4 regions of the Marinobacter sp. 3-2 genome follow, and region 2 is predicted to be linked to each of the others. Evidence: predicted binding sites of a transcription regulator. Region 2 holds the regulator's gene; each other region holds the start of a gene.
What was found. The regulator FliA, encoded in region 2, starts transcription of late flagellar genes. The targets are predictions, from matches to a motif close to CTAAAGTTTNNNNNNNNNNNGCCGNTAA.
Positions count from the first base shown of each region.

Region 1 (5,891 bases), on a different contig from region 2:
GAAGCCTGGACCCGGTACCTGCAATGGGTTGTCCTCCGGGAGGGCGAGGAAAGCGACCGGTGGCAGCACGCCCGGAACGTGACCGAGCAGTTGGTCTGGAGTGTGGATCCGCGCCCGGTCACTGATACCACCAGGTCAGATCTGCTGAGGGCAATACCGGCCATTGTGGACGACCTTCGCAAGGCACTGCAGGATATTTCCTGGGACCCGTTTGCCACCGATGCGGCCATTCGCGACCTTGAACTTGCCCATGTGGACGTTTTCCAGCGATTGGTGACGGCTCCGTCCAGGCCGGAATCACCTTCGGAACCAGAGGATCTGCTCGTTCCGGAACCCGCTGCTGAGCAGCCCGTCGAGCCCCCTGAGCCGGCGGCCGAAGACGCTGTCAAAGCAACGCCCGCGCCGGCCGAGCCTGAAGTGCCTGTTTCTGTGGTCAGCGAGGCTGCCTCCCAGGCGGACGCTGAAACGCAGACTGCTTCAGTATCTCCAGAGTGGCTGTCAAAGGCCGAAAGCCTGCGTGTGGGTTCCTGGATTGAACTTACCCGCGACGAAACCCGGGTGCGCTGTAAGCTTGCGGCCTTTATCAAGGCTACTGGCAAATATATCTTTGTGAATCGCAGTGGCGCGAAGGTGGCAGAGTATCTGCGTCAGGAGCTGGCCGCCGACATGGAATCCGGGAAAATCAGCATGCTGGATGATGGTCTGATCTTCGACCGGGCACTGGAGTCGATCATCGACAACCTGCGCAGCAGCCGCAAGGACTGATTCGTAGCAACCGTGGCAACTTTGTGATTCAATCAGAGGCTGTAATGCTCTGAAACTTTTGGAATTACTTTGCCCGATTCAGACGTTTTTTCCGAACGCCCTTCCGCCTCCGGTACCGATGGAAATTCGCTTCGCGAAACCGGGCGGATTTCCTTCGCCCGCTGGACCCCTTCGCCGAATTTCGGGCCTCGTCCGGATGGAGCGGGCATTTCTCTTCTGGTCGTCCACAATATCAGCCTGCCTCCGGGCCAGTTTGGTGGCCGCGAAATAGAAGACTTCTTCTGCAACCAACTCGACCATTCTGCGCACCCCTACTTCAAGACTATCGAGGGCGTCCAGGTGTCTGCGCACCTGCTGATTCGCCGCGATGGCGCGCTGGTGCAGTTTGTCAGCCTGCTTGATCGGGCCTGGCATGCCGGCCGATCGTGTTTTGAAGGGCAGGAGGAATGCAATGATTTTTCCATCGGGATTGAGCTGGAAGGGACCGACGACACCCCTTACACCACCGAGCAATATCGCATGCTGGCGAAAGTGGCGGACCTGATTATGACGGCCTGGCCGGATATCACGGCCAATCGGATTACCGGGCACTGCGACATTGCGCCCGGCAGGAAGAGCGATCCCGGCCCGGCTTTTGACTGGCGGTATTTCCGGTCAGCCCTGGAAATAGTCCGAGGATCGGGGAGGAACGTCTGAATGGTATTTGTTGTGTTTCTTCTGGCCTACATGGTGCGCAGGCGTCTGGATTCCCTGGACATGCTGTCTGGCGATGAGGTCTGGCGCCGTTGGTTCCGCTACGGCAGCCGGGTCAGGGCCGGCCATGAATCGGGGATAGCAACCGGGCTGGCACTGGTCCTGTTGCCGGCCCTGATACTGGGGCTTGCGGAATACCTGCTGGTGTCTTCTGGCTGGAGAATGGCGGCTTACCCGCTGGAGTTCCTGGTGCTGGTCGTCCTTATGGGAACGCCGGGCTGGCGACAGGTACTGCGGGCCTATGCGGAGGCGTGGCATCGGGGAGACATGCAGTCGGCCTGGCATCATGTGAAAGACCTTCTTCCGGCCGATGAACGGGGAGCCGCAGTGTCTCCCGAGGCCATGCACCTCTCCCTGTCCAAGGCACTGATGGTTTCGGTGTTCCAGCGCTTTTTTCTGGTGGCTTTCTGGTATGTGGTTGGCGGTATCGGTCTCGCGGTCCTGGCGCGTGGGCTGGTAGCGCTCGCCGAGCAATGGCCGCAGGCGCCGGCCAGGCCCAGGTTTGCAAAAATGTCCGACCTTGCCGGCTGGATCCCTGCCAGGCTTTTGTCGTTAACGTTCGGAATTGCCGGAGATCTGGCCGGCTGGCTGCGTGAAACTCGCCAGACTCTGACCGGAATCTCCAAAAAAGCGGGCGAGGTACTCATGATTTCGGCCAACGGGTCGTTAACCGGGTATGCACTGGATCCAGCGAGGTTTTCCCGGATTCACCCGGATGAGTGGACAGCGTTTGGGGGAAGGAGTCTGCGAGCGGTAAGGGATCTGCTGAACAGAAGCATGCTGGTATGGATATGCATACTCGCCCTGCTGGTTATTTCCGGCGTCGTTTAGCCCGGATTTTATAAAACATTACAGTTTAACAACAAATAAAGCTTAAGTTTTTAAGACTTTAGGCGACAATAGAAGAAAAGAATTAACGTTCAGTGGTTATTTGCCAGCACGAGGGTCCCTGTGAAGCAACTCATTAATCCTGCCATTGCCCTGATGAACCGGCTGCCGATGGTCTACAAGTTCAGTCTCATCAGCATTCTGTTCCTTTTACCAATTGGCGGGCTGTCCTGGCTTGCCATTTCCGAGCTGAACCGCTCGGTTCAGACCATGACCCGGGGTGTCGAGGGGCTGGAGCAACTCCAGCAAGTGGATCGGCTGGTGGATGCGGCGATGGATTATCGAGACTATCGCTCACCGGCGATCATCAAGGATGAGAGTGCCATTACCGCAGTTTCCGAAGAAGCGGCCGCTGAGATTGATAGCCTTTTGGCGGCTCTGACCGCAGAAGAGCGCTCGTTCGATACGACTGGCTCCTGGGCCGATCAGGTTGAAGGCCTTCGCCAGGAGTGGGAAGCATTGCGGGCCGATGACAATTATCAGGGCAGCTTCGATCCTCAGTTCAAGTATTATCAGGAATTCGTTCAGAAGGCACAGGCGCTGCTTTCGGCCACCATTGAAATCTCTGGTTTGGGGCAGGGGGCCTCAAGAGAAAACCAGTTGATTCTGGGCCTGGTCCAGGACTCTCTCCCGGCTGCACGCACCGTGATCGGTCGGGCAAAATCCTACGGAATCTTCGCATTGGTCGAGGGGCAGGTAGGTTATGCCCTGAGCGAAACCCTGAACGAAATCTATGACCAGTTGACTAATCGCACCTCCTTGCTTTCACCGGCCTTGGCTCTTGCTTCTGAAGCATCGCCGGCCCTTGCCAATCAGGCAGGCAACGCCATTCAACGGGTTGACGAGAGTTTGATGGTGGTTCGGGATCATCTGGATCTGAACGTGATAACGCCCATGCGTCTGGAAATGCCCTGGACCGAATACGACGATCTGATGTCCGGGCAGTTGGCCCACTACGACGACGTCAAGACGGCTGCCTTCAGCGTGGTCGACTCGAACCTTCGCGCACGGCTCGAGAGTGAGATCAACCAGCGTCGCCTGATCGTGGTTGCCCTGATCGCCGTGCTGCTTGTGGTTGTCTATCTCTACATCGGCTTCTTCATGTCCGTACGTACTGCCATCAACCGCTTCAGCGAAGCCGCGCGGAACGTTGCCGCCGGCGACATGACCACGCACATCAGTTTGCGCAACCGCGATGAGCTGGGCGAGTTGACGACGGAATTCAATAACATGACCGACCGGATTGCCGAGCTGATCCGCTCTGTCAGCCGGACGACGGCGGACGTAGACCAGCAGGCCACCCGGGTCAATGACACCGCTGCGGCCAACAGCGAAGCGGTTGCGCGTCAGATGGAAGAAAGCGGCCAGATCAATGAAGCCATGAACCAGATGGTTGAGGCGGTTCATGAAGTCACCGAAAGCGCGCACCGGGTTGCGGACAGCGCGAGCAATGCCGAACAGGACACAGAAACCGGCCGGGGCGTGGTGGCCGACACGGTTGAAACCATCAACAAGCTGGCAGGTGAAATCTCAGGCGCGGTGGAAGTGATCAACCGGGTCAGCAAGGACAGTGACAACATCAGTCAGGTGCTGGTCGAGATCAAGGCCATCGCCGAGCAGACCAACCTGCTCGCCCTGAACGCCGCGATCGAGGCGGCCCGAGCCGGGGAGCAGGGGCGTGGTTTCGCGGTGGTTGCCGATGAGGTTCGCTCGCTGTCACAGCGCACGCATAAATCGACGGAAGAAATCGAAGGCATGATTTCCCGGCTCCAGAGCGGCGTCAAGGACGCGGTGTCGGCCATGACCAACAGCCGGGACGTGACCGAGGCAACGGTGCAGAAGTCCGGAGAGGTGACAGAGGCCCTGGATAGAATCGCCAAGGGCATCTCCGTGATCGTGGATATGAGTCACCAGATCGCCCAGGCCGCCGAAGAGCAGTCTGCCGTCGCGAAAAACGTGAACTCGAACGTTGAGCAGATTGGCGAGCTGGGCCATAAAACAGCCGCCAATGCTGAAGAAACCCTGGGTTCTTCCAGAGAAATGTCGCAACTGACAGCGTCGCTTCAGCGTCTGGTGGAAGCGTTCAAGGTCTGACCAGCGGACCTTTGCGCGCGATCAGGCGCATAAAAAATCCGGCCCTTAGAGGCCGGATTTTTTTTGTTCCCAGAGAATCTCTTCGCCACCCTCGCGCCGGGCCAGTACGCGGGCGATGACAAACAACAGATCCGATAGACGGTTCAGGTAGTGTCGGGAAGCGGTGTTGATCGAGTCCTCATGGCCGAGGGCGACGACAACCCGCTCTGCACGACGGCAGACCGCCCGGGCAAGGTGACATTGGGCGGCGCCGGGACTGCCGCCGGGCAGGACAAAATTCTTCAGCGGTGGCAGGCCTTCGTTGTGCCGGTCCAGGGTGCCTTCCAGCCATTCGATGTGTTCGTCACCAATCACACGGCTGCCGGGGATGGCAAATTCGCCCCCAAGGTCAAACAGATGATGCTGAATGCGGCGCAGGCTCTCCACCAGTTCGTCTTCGCTGTCCAGGGTTTCGATTAGCAACCCGATATGGCAGTTGAGTTCATCAGCGGTGCCCATGGCTTCAACTCGCTGGGCATTCTTGGCAATCCGGTTGCCATCGGCCAGGCCCGTGGAGCCATCGTCTCCGGTGCGGGTGTAAATCTTGGAAAGGCGGTTGCCCATCAGTCTGCTCCTGTTAATGTGACGACAGTTGTTGTACCCGTTCGGTCAGCATTTGGTTCACCGGCGTGTCGATACCGAGTTCTTTTCCGAGTTTTGCCAGATACCCGTTGATAAAGTCTATCTCGGTTTGGCGTTTCCGGAGAACATCGGCACGCATCGACGATGTGTTGCCGGCGGTGTTTTGAGCGACCTGTTCAATGCGTTGGCGCAGGGAATCCGGTGTTTCCGTAATCTGGACGGCGGCGCTCATCAGCTCTGACAATTCCCGGCAAAGTTCCTCGATGGTGTCCTGATATAGCCCTGCAGACAGGATGTCGCCATTGGGGCAGTTCAGGATCGCGGTGTAGGGATTGATGCCCGCATTGATGATCAGTTTCTGCCAGAGTCGCTGGAGGATGGCCGGCTCCGGATGAATGGCCAGGCCGGAGTCTTCCAGCATGGCGACCGCGCGGTCCACCGAGAACCTGGCCTGCTCTGTCAGCGGACCCACCCAGGTATCGCCGGTACCGGCATGGACGAGAAGCCCCGGTTCAGGTCGATTTGCTCCCTCGGTGGTGCTTGCGGCCAGGATCGGGCGCTCCGGCCACCGCTCGGCGACAGCTTGCTGGCTGCCCAGTCCGTTCTGGAAAAGCAGGATGGGGGTTTCAACGGGTAATTGGTCGATCACGCCTGCTAAGGCGCTCAGGGTATCACCGGCCTTGGTTGTCACCAGCATCAGGTCCGGCGTGTCGCCGGTCCTGAGGAAGGGAATCTGTATGGAGGATTCCGGCCCCTCAAAGGGCCGGAAA
Region 1 covers NZ_RJUQ01000017.1:148,421-154,311, reverse strand. The annotation lists gene EDB94_RS17525 (DUF1631 domain-containing protein) at 1-765, shown strand, start outside; gene ampD (1,6-anhydro-N-acetylmuramyl-L-alanine amidase AmpD) at 835-1,461, shown strand; gene EDB94_RS17515 (hypothetical protein) at 1,462-2,349, shown strand; gene EDB94_RS17510 (methyl-accepting chemotaxis protein) at 2,470-4,500, shown strand; gene EDB94_RS17505 (cob(I)yrinic acid a,c-diamide adenosyltransferase) at 4,546-5,103, opposite strand; gene EDB94_RS17500 (ketopantoate reductase family protein) at 5,117-5,891, opposite strand, start outside.
Region 1: the regulator FliA is predicted to act here: its motif matches at 2,391-2,418, upstream of EDB94_RS17510 (methyl-accepting chemotaxis protein).

Region 2 (5,891 bases):
GATCACTGTCGTCAGGATGTCGCTCAAGATCTACCAACTGCTCTGACAGCTTTTCGAGGATCTCGCCGGCTTCTACCAGGAAGTCCTGCAAAATCTCTTCATCAGCATCAAACGCCATGCGTTACCCTCATTATTCAGAAACCGAGACTGGACAACAGGTCGTCTACGTCGTCCTGCCCCGAAACTACATCTTCACGCTCATCGGCCTTGATCTGGGGCCCGACGCCCTTCTCTGCAGACTCTTCTTTTTCTTCAATCTGGTGCACCGTGCCCGTGAGCTGGTCCACATGACTGGCCATCACCACCAGGCTGAGCATCTGCTCCTCAACCTCTTTCACAAGGGCGGTGACCTTCTGGATGACCTGACCTGTCAGATCCTGATAATCCTGAGCCAGCAGGATTTCCGACAGGTTGCTGTACATGGTGTCGGCATCGGTTGCCATGCTGACAAAAAAGCGATCAATCCGGCCGTACAGCTCGCGAAACTCAGCCGGCTGCATTTCCCGGCGGCGCAGGCGCTGCCACTCATCACGCAACGCGGCGGCCTCGTCTCTGAGGGCATTGGCCACCGGCATGGTTTCCTCAACCAGGTCCATGGTCCGGTTGGCTGCTTCACCGGTCATCTGCACAACGTATTCGAGACGATCAGAGGCATCAGTCATCTTTGACAATGCTTCCTGCTGCTCGGCGTTACGGGGATCAATCTGGAAGTTCCGGATTGCTTCGTGCAGGCTCCGCGTCAGCCGCCCTACCTCACGGTACAGACTCTGATCCCTGACCTCGCTGAGTTCATTGATCAGGGTCATGGCTTTGGCATAATCACCCGCATCAACACTCTCGGCCAGTTCCGCTGCCTGCCGCTGGAGCTTTTCCGTCACCTCCGGTTCAAGGCCCCGATGGTTCTTTTTGCTATCGCTCATGAGAGCCATCCGACCTCTGGTTACTGGATTCTTTCAAAGATTTTCTCAATCTTTTCCTTGAGCACGGCAGCGGTGAACGGCTTGACCACATAACCGTTTACGCCTGCCTGGGCAGCGGCAACGATCTGGTCGCGCTTGGCCTCAGCAGTTACCATCAATACCGGCAGGGTTTTCAGATTCTCGTCCGCCCGAACGGCCTTGAGCAGGTCGAAGCCTGACATGCCCGGCATGTTCCAGTCGGTCACCAGAAAATCGTATTTGCCGCTTTTGAGCATTGGCAGTGCCGTGTTGCCGTCGTCAGCTTCATCGGTGTTGGTGAAGCCAAGATCACGCAGCAGGTTCTTGATGATCCGTCGCATTGTGGAGAAATCGTCCACAATGAGGATTTTCATGTTTTTGTCCAATGGGACCTCCAGTTAGTAACACCCGGAATTCGTTTGACCTTTGCGTTCAAAGTCTAGCAGGCCGCTGTTTTAACCGCTTATTGTCGGACCTTTGCTTCGGTTGTAAAGCATCGGTTACCAAAAACTACAGACTACCTCGTTGGCGACACAGACTGAACGCGGTCAGTTGTCCGATTCCTGACGCCAATCCGAGAGCCGTCCCCGAAGGCGCAGGGCTGCCTGGCTGTGAATCTGGCTTACCCTGCTCTCACTGACGCCGAGCACCGCGCCAATCTCCTTGAGGTTCAGTTCTTCCTGGTAGTAAAGGCTCAACACCAGCTTTTCCCGCTCCGGCAGGTCTTCAATCGCCTCAGCGAGGCTCCGCCGGAAGGCATCGGAGGACAACCCCTCAAGGGGATTATCCTGCGTCTCTGTCTGTTCTATCGGCAGCTCTCCGGATTCATTGAGCTCGTCGAGGCTAAAAAGTCGACCGCTGTTGGAATCGGAAAGGTAGGAGTGGTATTCGGGTAGCCCCATACCCAGCTCTTCGGCCACTTCCTGGTCGTGGGCTTCGCGGCCAAGTCTATCTTCAACGGCCTTGATGGCCTGGGAAATGCGACGGGCGTTGCGATGAACAGAACGTGGCACCCAGTCACCCTTGCGGATTTCGTCCACCATGGCGCCGCGAATACGGATACCGGCGTAAGTCTCGAAGGTAGCACCTTTGGTAGAACTGTAACGCTGGGCGGCCTCGAGCAGACCGATCATGCCGGCCTGCATCAGGTCTTCAAGCTGGACGGACGCCGGCAGGCGAGCCATCAGGTGAAGGGCAATTTTCTTGACCAGCGGCGCGTGCTGCTCAATGAGCTGAGCCGGCTTCTGCGCACTTGACTGGTTATAGATTCCGAGGTTTTTCGCCAATGTCATGTATCCGGTTTTTTGTTTGACTGGATCCGATTCAGACTTCGACGAGCCGCTCCACAAAAAATTCCAGATGCCCGCGGGGAGAGGACGGCAACGGCCAGCTATCTACCTTGTCCGCCAGCGCCTTGATGGCCAGTGAAGCTTTCGCCCTGGGATAGGCGTCCAGCACCGCACGCTGCCGCTGAACTGCTTTCTTCACGGCCTCATCGTAGGGGACTATTCCTACGTATTGTAGTGCCACATCGAGGAAGCGCTCGGTGACCCGGGTCAGTTTTTCAAACAGATGCCGGCCTTCCTGCTCATTCCGGACCTGATTGGCAAGAATACGGAAGCGGTTGGTTCCATAATCACGGTTCATCAGCTTGATCAGGGCATAGGCATCGGTGATCGAGGTCGGCTCGTCGCAGACAACCAGCAGCAGCTCCTGCGACGCTCTCAGAAAACTGACCACTGACTCGGAAATACCGGCGGCGGTATCAACGATCAGGACATCGATCTGATCACCCAGTTCGCTGAACGCATTAATCAGCCCGGCATGTTCCATGGGGCTGAGCTGGGTCATTCGTTGGGTACCGGAAGAGGCGGGGACAATCTTGATGCCACCGGGACCATTCACCAGAACGTCCTTCAGATCACAATCGCCCGCCAGAACATCCTGGAGGTTGCGATTGGCAGTGATGCCCAGCAAGACGTCGATATTGGCGAGCCCCAGATCGGCGTCGAGCAGCACCACTCTCCGGCCTTTCTGCGCCAGGGCAATTCCGAGGTTCACCGACACGTTACTCTTGCCGACACCACCCTTTCCGCCGGAAACTGCAATCACCTGTACCGGATGTGCTCTGCTCATACTGTTTTTGGTCTCTCGCCACGTTTCGCCGGCTTTGTCTCCGACGCCTGCTGTCAATCTGTCCGGTCTCAGGCGTGTTCTTTCAGGCCCTCTGCGACCGCTTGCTGTTGCTGGAGTGTTTTCAGCCGATCCACGGCCAACCGCACCAGCGGAACGGCTTCTGCGTGGTGCAGGTCTTCAGGAATCTTCTGGCCGTCTGTGTAATAGGCTACCGGCAGACCGGTTTCCATCACAAACCCGAGAGACTCGCCCAGCGTCAGGGCCTCGTCGATTTTGGTCATCACACAGCCCGCAAGATTTGCCATCTTATAGCAATGCCACACGGATTTCATGATGCGAGGCTGACTGGTTGCCGAGACCACCAGATGGGTTTTGATATTGTGATGGCTGCGAGCCAGTTCGGCCAGCTGTTCCTGATAGCCTTTGTCCGCACTGGTCAGTCCGGCGGTATCAATCAGCACCAGATGACGGTCTGACAGCTCGTCCAGAATATCGTCCAGACTGTGGCTCTCATCCACGACCCGAACCGGCACATTCAGGATCCGACCGAACACGAATAACTGCTCGTGCGCCGCCACCCGATAGCGATCCGTGGTAACCAGGGCCACGGAATCGGAACCATGCTTGAGCACGTAGCGAGCGGCGAGTTTTCCGATGGTGGTGGTTTTCCCGGACCCTGTCGGCCCCACCAACGCGTAGGCGCCGCCCTCATCCAGCCACTCCATGCGGGAGGTCCGGACCCCGGTACACAGCATTTTCAGGGACTGCTTCCAACCGTCTTCCAGACGCCCCGCCTTGTGACGACGGGAAATTGACCCCGCCAGATCACTGCCGAGGCCGAACTCCTGCAAGCGCTCGGCAAGCCTCTGCTGCACGGCGGTGGTCGCAGAAACCTCCGGCTCCGTTTGCGGCCGACGGCCCTGCATCATGTCTCTGAGCGAGCTGATCTCGGCCCGCATCTGCGCCAGCTCATCGGAATAGGCTTCCCTCGGCGCCTGTGGCAGAGGTTCAATATCACCAAAACCACCGCTCACCTCTTCCTGAATGGCAGCGAACGAACCGGCGTAGCTCGCGCCCTGCGATGCCCGCTTTTCCCGTACTTCACGGATGCGGTCCCGGGACCGGCTCAGCTCGTCCTCAAGACGCCTGTGCTGGTCGGCCTGCATCTCGGCCAAGCGGGACCCGTTGGTGGCTTCTTCTGCCTGGTTGCCCAGTCGCTGGCGCGCCATATTCTCGTCATAGTCCAGCGCCGTCACAATTTCGACACCGCCGTCGACCCGACGATTGGAAAGGATCACGGCGTCCGGCCCCATCTGTTCACTGACCTGCTTGAGCGCCTCGGCCATGGTCTGAGCAAAAAACCGTTTTACTTTCATGATGCCTCTTCCTCCACCGGCAACGCCGTGCCGGCGCTGTCCGCTCTGTCATCCGCGCCGTTACTGGCCAACGGACGCCACGATCGTAATCTGTTTGTTATCCGGAATTTCCTGGTACGAGAGCACATGGAGCCGCTCTACCCCGTAGCTGGCGAACTTCGCCAGCACCGGCCTCAGGGGCCCGGACACCAGCAGAATGGCTGGCTTGCCGAGCATCTCCTGACGCTGGACGCTCTCCTGAAGCGAGCGCTGGAGTTTTTCAACCATATTCGGCTCCAGGACCAGGCCAATATCTTCCTGTCCGCCGGATTGTTGACTCTGCTGAACAGACTTTAGCAATAACTGTTCCAGATCCGGATCCAGGGTGATCACCGGTATCTCTGATTCGTTGCCGCAGATACTCTGGACAATCATCCGGCGCAGGGACTGCCGCGCAACGGTGGTCAACAGCTTCGGATCCTGACTCTTCGGATGCACGTTCACGATGGCCTCGGCAATGGACCGCATGTCTCGGATCGGCACTTCTTCCTTCAGGAGGTTCTGCAGCACTTTCAGCAGCAGACTGATGGATACGGTGGTGGGTACCAGTTCCTCGGCCAGCTTCGGAGAAATCTTTTCAAGCTGATCCAGCCATTTCTGGACTTCCTCATGGCCCAGCAGCTCGTGGGCGTGTTTCTGCAGTACCTGGTTAAGGTGGGTCGCGACCACCGTACTGGCATCGACCACGGTATAGCCGAGCGTCTGGGCCTGGTCTTTCTTGTCTGGCTCAATCCAGCTGGCGTCCAGACCGAACGCCGGATCCTTGCCTTCAATGCCTTCTATCTTTCCGAATACCTGACCGGGGTCGATGGCCAGTTCGCGGTCCGGATGGATTTCCGCTTCGGCAATGGTCACGCCCATCAAGGTGATGCGGTAGACATTGGGCATCAGATCGAGGTTGTCTCGAATGTGGACCGAGGGCATCAGGAAGCCGAGATCCTGGGACAGCTTTTTACGAACGCCCTTGATACGACTGAGCAACTGGCCACCCTGTGACTTGTCCACCAGCGGGATCAACCGGTAACCCACTTCCAGACCGACAATATCGACAGTGGACACATCGTCCCAACCCAGCTCCTTGGTCTCTCCGGGGGCCGGTAGTTGACGCCCCTGATCGCCGCCAGCATCACCGCCTGGAGGCAGATCACGACCCGCCGGCCGTGGAGCCGCCCCGCCCGCGCCCCTAGCCGGGAATGCGCCATCTTCTTCGACGGTCTGTCTCTGGTGCTTCCAGATATACCAGGCAGCGCCGGCGGCCAGTGCACCCAGACCCAGGAAGGCCACGTGGGGCATTCCGGGAATCAGACCGAGAATGATCAGGATAGCGGCGGCAATGGACAGCGCCTTGGGCGCACTGAACATTTGCTGGAGGATCTGGCCGCCCATGTCCTGGCTGGAGGTA
Region 2 covers NZ_RJUQ01000011.1:340,895-346,785, forward strand. The annotation lists gene EDB94_RS03355 (chemotaxis protein CheA) at 1-118, opposite strand, end outside; gene EDB94_RS03360 (protein phosphatase CheZ) at 135-920, opposite strand; gene cheY (chemotaxis response regulator CheY) at 941-1,324, opposite strand; gene EDB94_RS03370 (RNA polymerase sigma factor FliA) at 1,487-2,230, opposite strand; gene EDB94_RS03375 (MinD/ParA family protein) at 2,262-3,074, opposite strand; gene flhF (flagellar biosynthesis protein FlhF) at 3,143-4,450, opposite strand; gene flhA (flagellar biosynthesis protein FlhA) at 4,511-5,891, opposite strand, start outside.

Region 3 (5,891 bases), on a different contig from region 2:
CAGAATCATCAGGAAACCGCCAAGGTTTACAACGCCGGCGTGAAGCAGGGCAGAAACCGGCGTGGGTGATTCCACCACCTGAATCAGCCAACCGTGGAAAGGCATCTGTGCGCATTTGAGCAAAGCAGCCACAGCCATCAAAACCGCAGCGATCTGGGCGCCGGCGGGCACCTCTGTTGCACCGGATACCTGGACCAGAATCCGATCAATAAAGGGCGTGTCGTACTGGACGTAAAGCAGGAGGAACGCCAGTGCCAGGCAGAGCTCCGCAATTCGGGCAAAAATGAATTTTTTGTGCGCCGCCAGGGCGGCGCGCGGGCGATCAGGAAAGAACATCAGCAACTGGTGCAGGCTTACGCTGATGGCAATCCAGCTGACGAGGAACACCAGCAAATGATTGGTGATGGCGATCATGGCCACGCTGGCGAGGATCACCTGAAGCCAGATCATGAAACGGCGCTGGCCGGGATCCCCGGCAAGATACCTCTCCGAGAAGCGTCCCAGCACCATTCCAAGCAAAGTGATCAGCAGCAACATGATTGAGGCCAGAGGCGCGTGACTGAACCAGACGCCATCGACCGGCCACCACCAACTTCCGATTGCGGCGGCCAAAGCCGATACAAAGGCAAGCTTGAAGGTCAATGACCGTGCGAGAAGGTTGCTCTGGTTGGTTGCCAATCCGGTCGCGACTGCGCCGGCACCGAAAAGCACCGGTACCAGCAGTGAGAACAAGGATTCGATCGCCTGAACATCGAACATGCGAGGACCTCGGAATCAGGAGTATTTAGTACGCGTAGTATCCGAGGCTTTCGCTGTGAACAAAAATATATATATCTGATCGTTTCGTTCGTTATTAAAGAATGATTGCCGGGTATGGAAACTGGGTCAGGTCCTGTAAGAGTCCAATTGAGACTTCAGTTTTTCAGCGAGTTGTTTCAATGTTTCTGCCGCTTCATTGGTTGATGCGGCGTTCTCCTGGCTGCTGCCAGCCATTTGCCGAATGTGCTCAAGGCGCTGGTTGATGTCCTCAGAAACCTGGCTTTGCTGCTCGGCGGCGCTGGCCATTTCAATGTTGGTATCCCGAATGGTTCGAACGCTCTCGCGCAGTGCGTCGATCGCGTTACCGGTTTCGCGGATCATGTCGTTGGTTTCAGTAGCCAGCTGGCTGCCAACCTCAATAACGTTTGTTACACCGGCAACGCCTTCCTGTAGGTGATTGATCTGGTCCTGGATCTCCTTGATTGATTCCTGGGTTCGACGGGCCAGGTTCCTGACTTCGTCGGAGACCACAGCAAAACCTCTGCCGTGCTCCCCGGCTCGGGCTGCCTCAATCGCTGCGTTCAGGGCCAGAAGGTTGGTCTGTTCTGAAATGTTTTCGATGACGGAAAGAATATTACCGATGTTATCCGATGCTGCTCGCAGTGAAGCGCTGGTTTGCACGGAGCTCTGGTTGTTTTCGAGCTGGCTCTGTATTTTTGCGGTGGTTTTTGCAATGAGCGACTGGCCACTTTCGGCCAGGCCATCCGCCTCTTTTGCAATGTTTTCGGCCCTGGATGCGCTTTCGGCAACGGTTTGAGCGGTTGCTGTCATTTCATTCATGGCGGTTGCAACCTGCTCTGTCTCCTCGGTTTGTTGCGAGACGACGGTTGCGGAGTCCGATGCAATGCCCCTGAGACTCGACGAGGCCTCAAGCAGGCTTTCCGACGAGCCTTTGGTGTCTGAAATCGTGGTTTGTAACCGATCAAGCAAGCGGTCGAAGCCCTGGGCCATGACATCCAGTTCGCTCTTGCCCGTTGCATTGAACCGCACAGTGAGGTCGCCCTCTCCACTGGCAATGTCGTTGATGGCGTTGATCATTCTTTGAAGAGGCCGGGCTACAACCAATTGTGCGAGGGCACTCAGGCAGCCGATCAGCACCAGTCCGCCGATCAGAATTGCAATGATCGTCTTGATAGTCTGATTGCGAACCATGGCTGCCACTTCGTCTTCTGAATAGCCGGTTACAATCTGGTACCCCCAGGGATCAAACGCAGTGCGTTCAAGGTTCCAACCGTCCGGCTCGGTTTCCAGCAGGTTTTGCAGTGGATCGGGCTCAATTGAGTTGGAGTGCATGCGGAGTCGACCCTTGTCGTCCACCAGGGCGAGAAACCCCCTGTCCAAGAGGCTGGATGAGGTGATGGCCGCTTCAAGTTCTTCAAGGTCCGCTGAATAGCCCACATACCAGATGCCGATAATCTGGTTTGAGGCGTTACGGATCGGGCTGTACGCGGTGAGGTAGGGGTTGCCGAGGATATCGACCTGCCCGAAGTAAGCTTCGCCCCGGCTGATGGCCTGCCCGGCGGCGCCCGCCATATTCAGCTTGGTACCGATGGCACGGGATCCATCATCTTTCTTGACGTTCGTGGAAACCCTCACGAAGTCCTGCCCGTCGCGAACGAAGAGTGTGGCTGTGCCGTCCATGACCTGGGTAATCCCGTCCACCAGATCAAAATTGTTGTTGATCATGGTGTCGCCCAGAAACAGTGCTGGCGCCGATTTGCCTGCGACGGGTTCCGTTCCCTGAACCCTGGCGGTTCCCATTTGCTGACCACGCTCAATCAGCAGATTCAGAGAATTCTTCACCCGTTTTGACATGAGCTCGTCGGTGATGGAGAGCATTCCGGTGATCTCCTCGACAAGATCACTCTGCCTTTCAGCGACGTCTGCCGTGATCGTTTTCTGCGTGTTCAAAGCGATCACAATGCTTGCGAGCAATGCGATGACCAGCAGAACAACGGCAATCGAGACGATGAACAGTTTTCTGATAGACATTCTGATTCCCCAGAATCTATAAGCCGGACGGAGTATTGGAGCACGCAAACCACTGCGATCTTTTTTTATATCGGCCAGGATCGGTGCTTCGTTAATCATTATTTCGTCATTCGTGAATGATTCCAGAAATTACGACGCGTATGTGCTGCCAAGAGAGCAGAAATGTCGCTCCGGAGGCACAGGCCTGGCTGCGGGTTTGTAAAACCTTCTTGCAATCACCATATTTCGGCGTCCACGAAATGATCCATCGATGGAGCTCGAGCTCATCGTTCAATGGGCATTCCTGGACGACGCGTGCAAGAAGTGAAAACCGGAAAAGACCGAGGCAAAGAATTGGATTGTGAAAAAAAGGGCGCTTTCCTGGCTCGAAGGAAAAAGCACTCGACCCTGACCGCCGGGGTTTATTACCCGAAACCCGAAGCCAGTGCAGCCGACTACTGGGGTGTCTTCGTTGATAATACGCCCTACATATTATTGGTGCCTGACGAAGAACGCAGTGCCCGTGAAAAGGCCGAACGGCTGGCTGAATCCGCGAATTTCCGCACGTTGCTTGAAGCAACCCTGACAGCCTGTGAGCGTATTGAAGCGAAACCTGTTGATGGCAGCGCCGTGGATTGGGGCGCGCCCCTCACCGTGATAAGCGCCAGTCGCTCTGGCGACGTTGAGACGGGGACAAGAGAGATCGGCGAGGTCAGGGCAATCCTGATGCCCGGTTGTCATCAGGCCGTGGCAGACACCCTGTGTATCGACGATACGCTGGCGACTGTGATCGATTCGAAATTCCCGCAGATTTCGAATTTTGACGATCTTCCAGAACTGTCGGAGCGAGACGTGAAAATGTCGCTGGGTAACCTGGAAGCCCGCAAGCATCCACTAGGTGGTCACTAGGGGCAGGTGCTCGCCGGGATTTCCGGAGTTTCCTGGAGGGGAATTGCGCAATCTTCCGGCAATGCGTCGGTCAGCTGCATCAACAGATCTGTTGTGTGGCTCATTTGCTCGCTGAGTTGACTGTAATCAGTGCTCTGCTGATTCTCTGACTGCTGGGCGGCAAGCTGGTACTGCTTTTCGAGGATCAGGTCCTGCAGGAATCTTATTTGCCGGGCAGTCAGCATTACCGGTCGACTGTCGTCGCTCATTGTTTGGCCTTTTCGTCTGTATTAAATAGAGATGAGGGTAGGGTTACGGTGGTTTGCTTGCTATGGATCTGACGCAGGTCTCGATCCTGTTTGTTTACAACGTGGTTGTCTGCGGCGAACGAAGAAACGCGTCCATCGCGTCCGTACCAAGGGGGCGACTGAAGTAAAAGCCCTGGGCATCACATTTTGCCTGCTTGAAAAACGCCACCTGAGCCTCGGTTTCAACACCCTCGGCAATCGTTTTCAGTTTGAGGGTTTTTCCCAAACCAATAATCGCACGCACAATGGCTTTGTCTTCTTCGTCATCCGGCAAATCCATCACGAAAGACCGGTCTATTTTCAATTTGTCGATGGGCAGTCTTTTCAGGTAGCTCAGGGAGGAAAAGCCGGTACCGAAGTCGTCAATGGCGATGGTGATGTTTCTCTCTCTGAGTGCGTGAAGCTTCGGTATGGCCCTTTCGGGTTGGTGCATGAACGAGCTCTCGGTTAACTCCAGTTCCAGATGCTCTGGAGGCAATCCGGATTCGTCCACAATCGCTAATACCTCGGCAAGAAAGTTCTCATCGTGAAACTGCGATGCAGCGACATTGATAGAGATGCGTCCTATGTCCAGGCCGGCATCCAGCCAGGCTTTACCCTGGTGGCAGGCGGTTTGGAGCACCCACTGTCCAATGTTTCTTATGGTGCCATTTTGCTCGGCGATCGGTATGAAGCGATCCGGTGTAATCAGTCCCTTGTCTGGATGCTGCCAGCGTATCAGTGCTTCCATACCGGTGAGTTTTCCAGGCTCCAGATCAAACTGGGGCTGATACTCAAGGAAGAGTTGATTGTCAGAAACAGCCCTCCTGAGCGCATTCTCGAAGAACACGTACTCCAGTGCCCGGGCGGTCGATTCGCTCGAATAGAATGCATAGGTGTTTCTGCCGTTCTCTTTGGCCTGATACATCGCTGCATCGGCGTCAGCCAACAGTTCTGCCGCATCATTGGAGTCCTGTGGGAAGAGGCTGATTCCCATGCTCACGGTTACCCCGATCTCGACACCGTCCATGGCGAACGTCTCTTTAAACGCTTTCATCAGAGTGTCGGCGACCTGTCCGGCATGTTCCGCGCCTTCAATGTCTTCCAGAAGAACGACGAACTCATCACCTCCAAGGCGTGCCGCCGTGTCGGAAGCACGTAGCTGCTCCCTCAGGCGAGCAGCTACGTGCTTCAGCAGTTCGTCCCCCGTGGGATGGCCCATGCTGTCGTTGATGTTCTTGAATCGATCAATATCGATGAACAAGACCGCTATAGAACGACCGGTTCGTTCCGACAGACGGATGCTCTGTTGCAATCGGGAATTGAAAAGGAGGCGGTTTGGCAGGCCCGTCAGGGGATCGTGGTGAGCCAGATAATCCAGCTTTTCCTGATGGGCTTTCAGTGTAGAAATGTCCGAAAATACCGTCACATAGCCGACCGGCTCGTCTTTGTTGAGAATAGTACTGATGGTCACTAGTTCCGGGAAGACACTTCCGTCTTTCCTGCGGCTCCAGATTTCACCACGCCAGTGCCCGTTTTCCCGAACACTTTGCCAAATGGCATTGAAGAAGCTTGGATCGTGTTTTCCCGAATCGAGAAGGTCTGGCGTTTTGCCGATTGCCTCCTCTTCCGTATAGCCCGTAATCTGGGAAAAGGCGTCATTAACCTCAATGATCCTGTTATCCAGATCGCTGATCATCACGCCTTCAACCGTGCTCTGGAACACCGTCGCCGCTTGACGCAGCTTGTCATCAGCGATGCGCGCCTCTGTCACATCAATAGCAACTGCATAGATCAACCCCGCCTCGGGGGATGTCACTGATGACCAGGACAGCCAGCGGTAGGAGCCGTCTTTGTGCCGATACCGGTTTTCAAACTCCGATGACCCTTCGCTGTTTTCTATCACTCTGCCGGCTTCGCTCAGGG
Region 3 covers NZ_RJUQ01000013.1:79,393-85,283, reverse strand. The annotation lists gene EDB94_RS07805 (NADH-quinone oxidoreductase subunit L) at 1-759, opposite strand, end outside; gene EDB94_RS07800 (methyl-accepting chemotaxis protein) at 886-2,811, opposite strand; gene EDB94_RS07795 (hypothetical protein) at 3,145-3,699, shown strand; gene EDB94_RS07790 (hypothetical protein) at 3,696-3,947, opposite strand; gene EDB94_RS07785 (EAL domain-containing protein) at 4,042-5,891, opposite strand, start outside.
Region 3: the regulator FliA is predicted to act here: its motif matches at 2,879-2,906, upstream of EDB94_RS07800 (methyl-accepting chemotaxis protein).

Region 4 (5,891 bases), on a different contig from region 2:
CGCTGATGCCTTTCTGGCGGATCTTCTCGATGTAATCGAATACCAGCGGCAGGATGTCCTCATGGCGAGCCAGTCCTTCCGGTGTCAGGGAAATGCTGATTTCGAGGGTGGCGTTCTCGCCGGTATCCATGCCCAGACCTGCGGAAAGGCTTTCCGCCAGACCGGCCCGTTTCAGAACGTCGAACAGGCTGCCCGGGCCCTCGTGGCCGAGCAGGTTGGCCACGTAGCTGGCGGGTTTGGTGCGGTAGTTCGCCTCCTGGGACGGAATAGGGAACGTGAGCGACAGGCTTCGAACGTCCTTCAGTGCTTCTGCTGTGACCTTGGCTGGCAGCTCATCTGAGCGGTACAGGCTGGCGACGTGACGCTTGGTCTCAAGGTTGCGGTTTTCAATGGCATCGAACCGCCCTCGCACCATGGATTCCAGCTCGTCCAGGGTTTGGGGCCCGTAAACCGCCAGGCTCATGATGTTCGAGGAGTAATGCTGCTTCCAGAACTCGATCAGGTCCGGCCGAAGGGGATTTGCTTCCGTATTCTCAAGGGTGGTCAGGTTTCCGACGGCAAAGTGACTGAAGGCGTGATCCGGATTGCTGACGGCCTTCTTGACGGAATAGAAGCGTCGACCATCGTCTTTCTGTTTGGCGCTGAACTCCGAGTGCACAGCGTTGCGCTCACGATCCACCAGTTCGGCGGTAAATAAGGGCGCGGAAAATTGCTGGGCGAACCGATCCAGTGCCGGTTCCAGAAATTCGGCCTGAACATCGAAGAAGTAGTTCGTGTCCTGGAACGCGGTAAAGGCGTTGTGCTGGCCACCGTGGCTCTTGATGAACTGCTGGTACTCGCCCGGATCGGGGTATTTCTCGGTCCCGAGGAACAGCATGTGCTCGAGGAAGTGGGAGAGGCCTTCGCGCTCCGCCGGATCATCTCCGCTACCAACAGCAACGTTCATTGAGGCCGCTGCTTTGTCTGCATCCTCATCAGACACCAGAATGACCTTCAGGCCGTTATCCAGTTCGATGAACCGGTACTGGTTGTCGTCATTGGGGCTCTTCTCCGGAATCTGCGCAGAAAGAGCAAGGGTACTGAACAGCAAAAGTATGAGCAGGGAAAACAGGCGTGAGATCGGGTTCTGCATGGAGTTCTTCCTGACGGTACGTGTGTTCATAGGCCCTCTGGGATCCGGAGAAGAGGTTTGCGAATCAGTGCATCAGCGCGTTGCGGGTGCTTTCAGGCTGCTGGTCAAGTGTTTTACGTGCCAGGTCTGCGGCTTTCTCACTGTCCAGCTGGCCCGAGGCAATACGCTCCAGAACCGTGGCCATGATGGCGACGGACTGGCGATAATCGGCGAACTCGGCCTGGAAGGCCTTGTCGATGGCCTCGTAGACCGCCTGAATTTTCTCTTCCCGTGAACCAGCGTTATCGGCTGTGTCGTTGATGGCCTTCAGGCAGGCCCGGGCAATCGAAATGTAGCGTTCCGCGTTGGGATTGTCTTTCTGCATAGTAGGGGTTCCGAAGGTCGGTGTTCCTGTGAAAACAAGAGATGCCAAAAGGCGCGATAAGTTCCCGATTATGTCATTGCTGGCGGGCGCTTTCATTGCATTGTGGTAATCCGGAAATTGAGCATGCACGGGGCAATTCCTGTGCTAGTCTCAAAAACATTGTGTCGACGAACCGGACAGGCATGTCCCGCTTGTCGGGTCAAAAATTTAGAGTAATAGCTCTATACAAAACAAAGGCTTACAGAGTAAAAGCTCTAAAAAAGTTCGATACATGAAGGTTGCAATTAAGTACAATGCCGGCGTTTCCGGAAAACTCTAAGACTTTAGTCGTATGGGTGCCGGCATGGATAGACAACAACAGAGCAACAGGCAGGGTGGAAGATTGATGAATTATTTCCTGACGGGTGGCACCGGATTTATTGGCCGTTTCCTGGTGGAGAAGCTTCTGGCACGTGGTGGCACTGTCCACGTACTGGTACGTGAACAATCCCAGGACAAGCTGGACAAATTGCGTGAGCGCTGGGGCGCGGATGAAACCCAGGTGAAGGCCGTCATAGGCGACCTGACCAGCAAGAATCTGGGCATCGACGCCAAGACGATGAAAGCCCTGAAAGGGAAAATCGACCACTTCTTTCACCTCGCCGCCGTGTACGATATGGGCGCAGATGAAGAAGCCCAGCAGGCAACCAATATCGAGGGCACCCGCGCTGCGGTGAATGCTGCGGAAGCGATGGGCGCCAAGCACTTCCATCACGTTTCTTCCATTGCGGCTGCCGGTCTGTTCAAGGGAATCTTCCGCGAAGACATGTTCGAGGAAGCCGAGAAGCTGGATCATCCGTACCTGCGGACCAAGCACGAATCTGAAAAGGTCGTTCGTGAGGAATGCAAGGTTCCCTTCCGCATCTACCGCCCGGGCATGGTGATTGGGCATACCGCTACCGGTGAAATGGACAAGGTGGATGGCCCCTACTATTTCTTCAAAATGATCCAGAAAATCCGCCACGCGCTGCCCCAGTGGGTTCCGACCATTGGTGTCGAGGGTGGGCGTCTGAACATTGTGCCGGTGGATTTCGTGGTTAACGCCATGGATCACATTGCCCACCTCGAAGGTGAAGACGGCAAATGCTTCCACCTGGTGGATACCGACCCGTACAAGGTTGGTGAAATTCTCAACATCTTCAGCGAGGCGGGTCACGCACCCAGAATGGGGATGCGGATCGATTCGCGAATGTTCGGCTTTATTCCTCCGTTCATTCGTCAGAGCCTGAAGAACTTGCCGCCGGTGAAGCGTCTGACGTCGGCAATCCTTGATGACATGGGCATTCCGCCATCCGTGATGTCGTTCATTAATTACCCGACCCGTTTTGACGCTCGCGAAACCGAGCGCGTTCTGAAAGGCACAGGCATTGAAGTGCCCCGTCTGCCGGACTACGCGCCGGTGATCTGGGATTACTGGGAGCGCAATCTGGATCCGGACCTGTTCAAGGACCGCACGCTCAAGGGCACGGTTGAAGGTCGTGTCTGCGTGGTGACCGGTGCTACGTCCGGTATTGGTCTTGCAACTGCCCAGAAACTGGCAGACGCCGGCGCGATCCTCGTGATCGGTGCCCGCAAACTCGAGCGCCTGAAGGAAGTGGCCGCAGAGCTGGAGTCCCGGGGCGCAAGCGTGCACGCCTATCCCTGCGATTTTTCCGATATGGATGCCTGCGACGAGTTCGTGAAGACCGTGTTGGATAACCATGGCCAGGTCGACGTGCTGGTCAACAACGCCGGGCGCTCGATTCGCCGTTCACTGGATCTGTCGTTCGACCGCTTCCACGATTTCGAGCGCACCATGCAGCTGAACTACTTTGGTTCCGTTCGTCTGATCATGGGCTTTGCGCCCAAGATGCTTGAGAATCGCCGCGGTCACGTGGTCAACATCTCGTCCATCGGTGTGTTGACCAACGCTCCCAGGTTCTCGGCTTACGTGGCTTCCAAATCCGCGCTGGATGCCTTCAGCCGCTGCGCCGCTTCGGAATGGTCGGATCGCAATGTCACGTTCACCACCATTAACATGCCGCTGGTGAAAACGCCGATGATTGCGCCAACCAAGATCTACGATTCTGTCCCCACGCTAACGCCGGACGAGGCGGCAACCATGGTTGCCGATGCCATTGTCTATCGGCCGAAGCGAATCGCTACCCGCCTGGGTATCTTTGCCCAGGTGCTTCACGCCCTGGCGCCCAAGATGGCCGAGATCGTCATGAACACCGGTTACCGGATGTTCCCGGATTCACCGGCCGCCGCCGGTAGCCGTTCCGGGGAGAAGCCAAAAGTGTCCAGCGAGCAGGTGGCTTTCGCCGCCATCATGCGGGGCATCTACTGGTAACGTGGTAGCCCATGACTCCAGTGGGAGGGGGAGTTACTCCCCCTCCCATATTAATGGGTTAAACGAGATTCGCCTCTTTTATCAATTGTTCTGGGCTAAAGAAAACGTGCCGATAGCCGATGGTTAACATAAGAACAATATAAAAGAAGGGCTATTGATGACTCTCAAGAAACGTCTTTTGCTGACTTTGCTGCTGGTTGGCCTGCTTCCCGTCATTGCCATCTCGTTTTTTAACGCCGAAATTGCCCGACAGAGCCTGACGGAACAGGCGTTGCAACAACTCTCTATTGCGGCTACCAATAAGCAGCATAGTGTTGAAGATTATCTCAGCACTATTGCCCGGCAGCTGAAAGCCATGGCCAATAATCGCGGGACCCGAACGGCGGCCCAGGGGTTTGGTTTGGCATTCCAGAATTATGAAAAACTGGTACAAGAGGAGCAGTCGACCTTACGAGAAAACGTCGAGGCTTATTATCAGCAGAATTTTTTGCCACCCTTGAAGCAAAATGGTGGTGCTAGCGGACGTTCAGCCTCGGACTTCGTTGCATCCCTCAGCAAAAACAGCCTGGCTCTGCAGATGGGTTACATCGTGGACAACCCGAATCCTGTGGGGCAGAAAGACGAATTGGTATCGGCTGACGTCCATATCGCGCAGTTTTATAACACGCTTCACAAACAGTGGCACACCTCGTTCAAGGAGTTTCAGGAGGCGTTTGGCTACTACGATATTTATCTGATTGATGCCGATACAGGCCATGTTATCTATTCCGTAGCCAAAGAGGTGGATTTTGCTACCTCCCTGAAAGACGGTCCCTACGCGGATTCTGGCCTGGCGGCAGCCTATCGTCAGGCGATGTCTGACGGACAGGATACTGCTCCGACTTTTGTTGATTTTACTCGGTATGTACCGTCCTACGGTGCGCCCGCCGGATTTGTGGCAACCCCCATATATTCCGAAAAAGATGAGCGGCTGGCCGTGCTGGCCTTCCAGTTTCCCATCGACAGCCTGAACAACATCATGATGGAACGAGATGGCATGGGCGAAACCGGGGATGCCTATCTGGTGGGGCCGGATAACCTGATGCGGTCAGACTCCTACCTGGATCCGGAAAACCGCAGTGTTGTCGCTTCCTTTGCCGACCCAGAGAATGGACGCATTAGTTCGACATCGGTGGATGAGGCCCTGGCCGGAAATTCCGGTGAAGGCGTGGTTGCGTCCTACCGTGGCGAGCCAGTGTTTTCCGCCCACAGGCCAGTTACCGTAGGCGGGCTGAACTGGGCGCTGGTGGCGGAGATTAGCGAAGACGAGGCCTTGGCGCCGGTGCGTGAAATGTGGACGCTGGCGGCGATAGCCATTGCTATTGTGCTCTTGGCCGTGGCGGCCGTCGCGGTCTGGACCGCAGTGCGGATCATGAAACCCCTCGGCAAAGACCCGTCCGAATTGCAGGCACTGGCGGAACAGGTAGCTGCAGGTAACCTGGTCATTGATTCGTCCGACAGTGACAAGGCTACGGGCGTATACGGCTCCATGCTCAAGATGGTGTCAGACCTGAAAGAAGTGATCTTCAAGGTTGAAGAAGCGTCCCAGCGCCAGGCCAGTGCATCTGAACAGTTGTCCGGTACCACCTCGCAGACTCTGGACAGTGTGAATCAGCAGGCAGAGCAGACTGAGCAGGTGGCGTCGGCCATTGAAGAAATGTCCTCTGCCATCAGCGAGGTGTCCCAGAATACCTCGGAATCGGCAGCCGCCGCCCGGCGCACTGATGAGGCGGTCAGCCGCAGCGCCACCGAGGTGGAATCCTCCGCTGAGGACACCCGTGCTATGGCCAGGGAACTGGAGGAAGCAGAAGCCGGCATAGAGGACTTGCGAAAGAATATGGAATCCATCACCAGGGTTCTGGATTCGATAAAGTCCATCGCCGACCAGACTAACTTGCTGGCTTTGAATGCCGCTATTGAAGCGGCCCGGGCCGGTGAACAGGGCAGGGGCTTCGCGGTGGTCGCGGATGAGGTGCGCAGCCTGG
Region 4 covers NZ_RJUQ01000018.1:34,430-40,320, reverse strand. The annotation lists gene EDB94_RS17995 (insulinase family protein) at 1-1,132, opposite strand, end outside; gene EDB94_RS17990 (hypothetical protein) at 1,197-1,496, opposite strand; gene EDB94_RS17985 (SDR family oxidoreductase) at 1,882-3,867, shown strand; gene EDB94_RS17980 (methyl-accepting chemotaxis protein) at 4,025-5,891, shown strand, end outside.
Region 4: the regulator FliA is predicted to act here: its motif matches at 3,963-3,990, upstream of EDB94_RS17980 (methyl-accepting chemotaxis protein).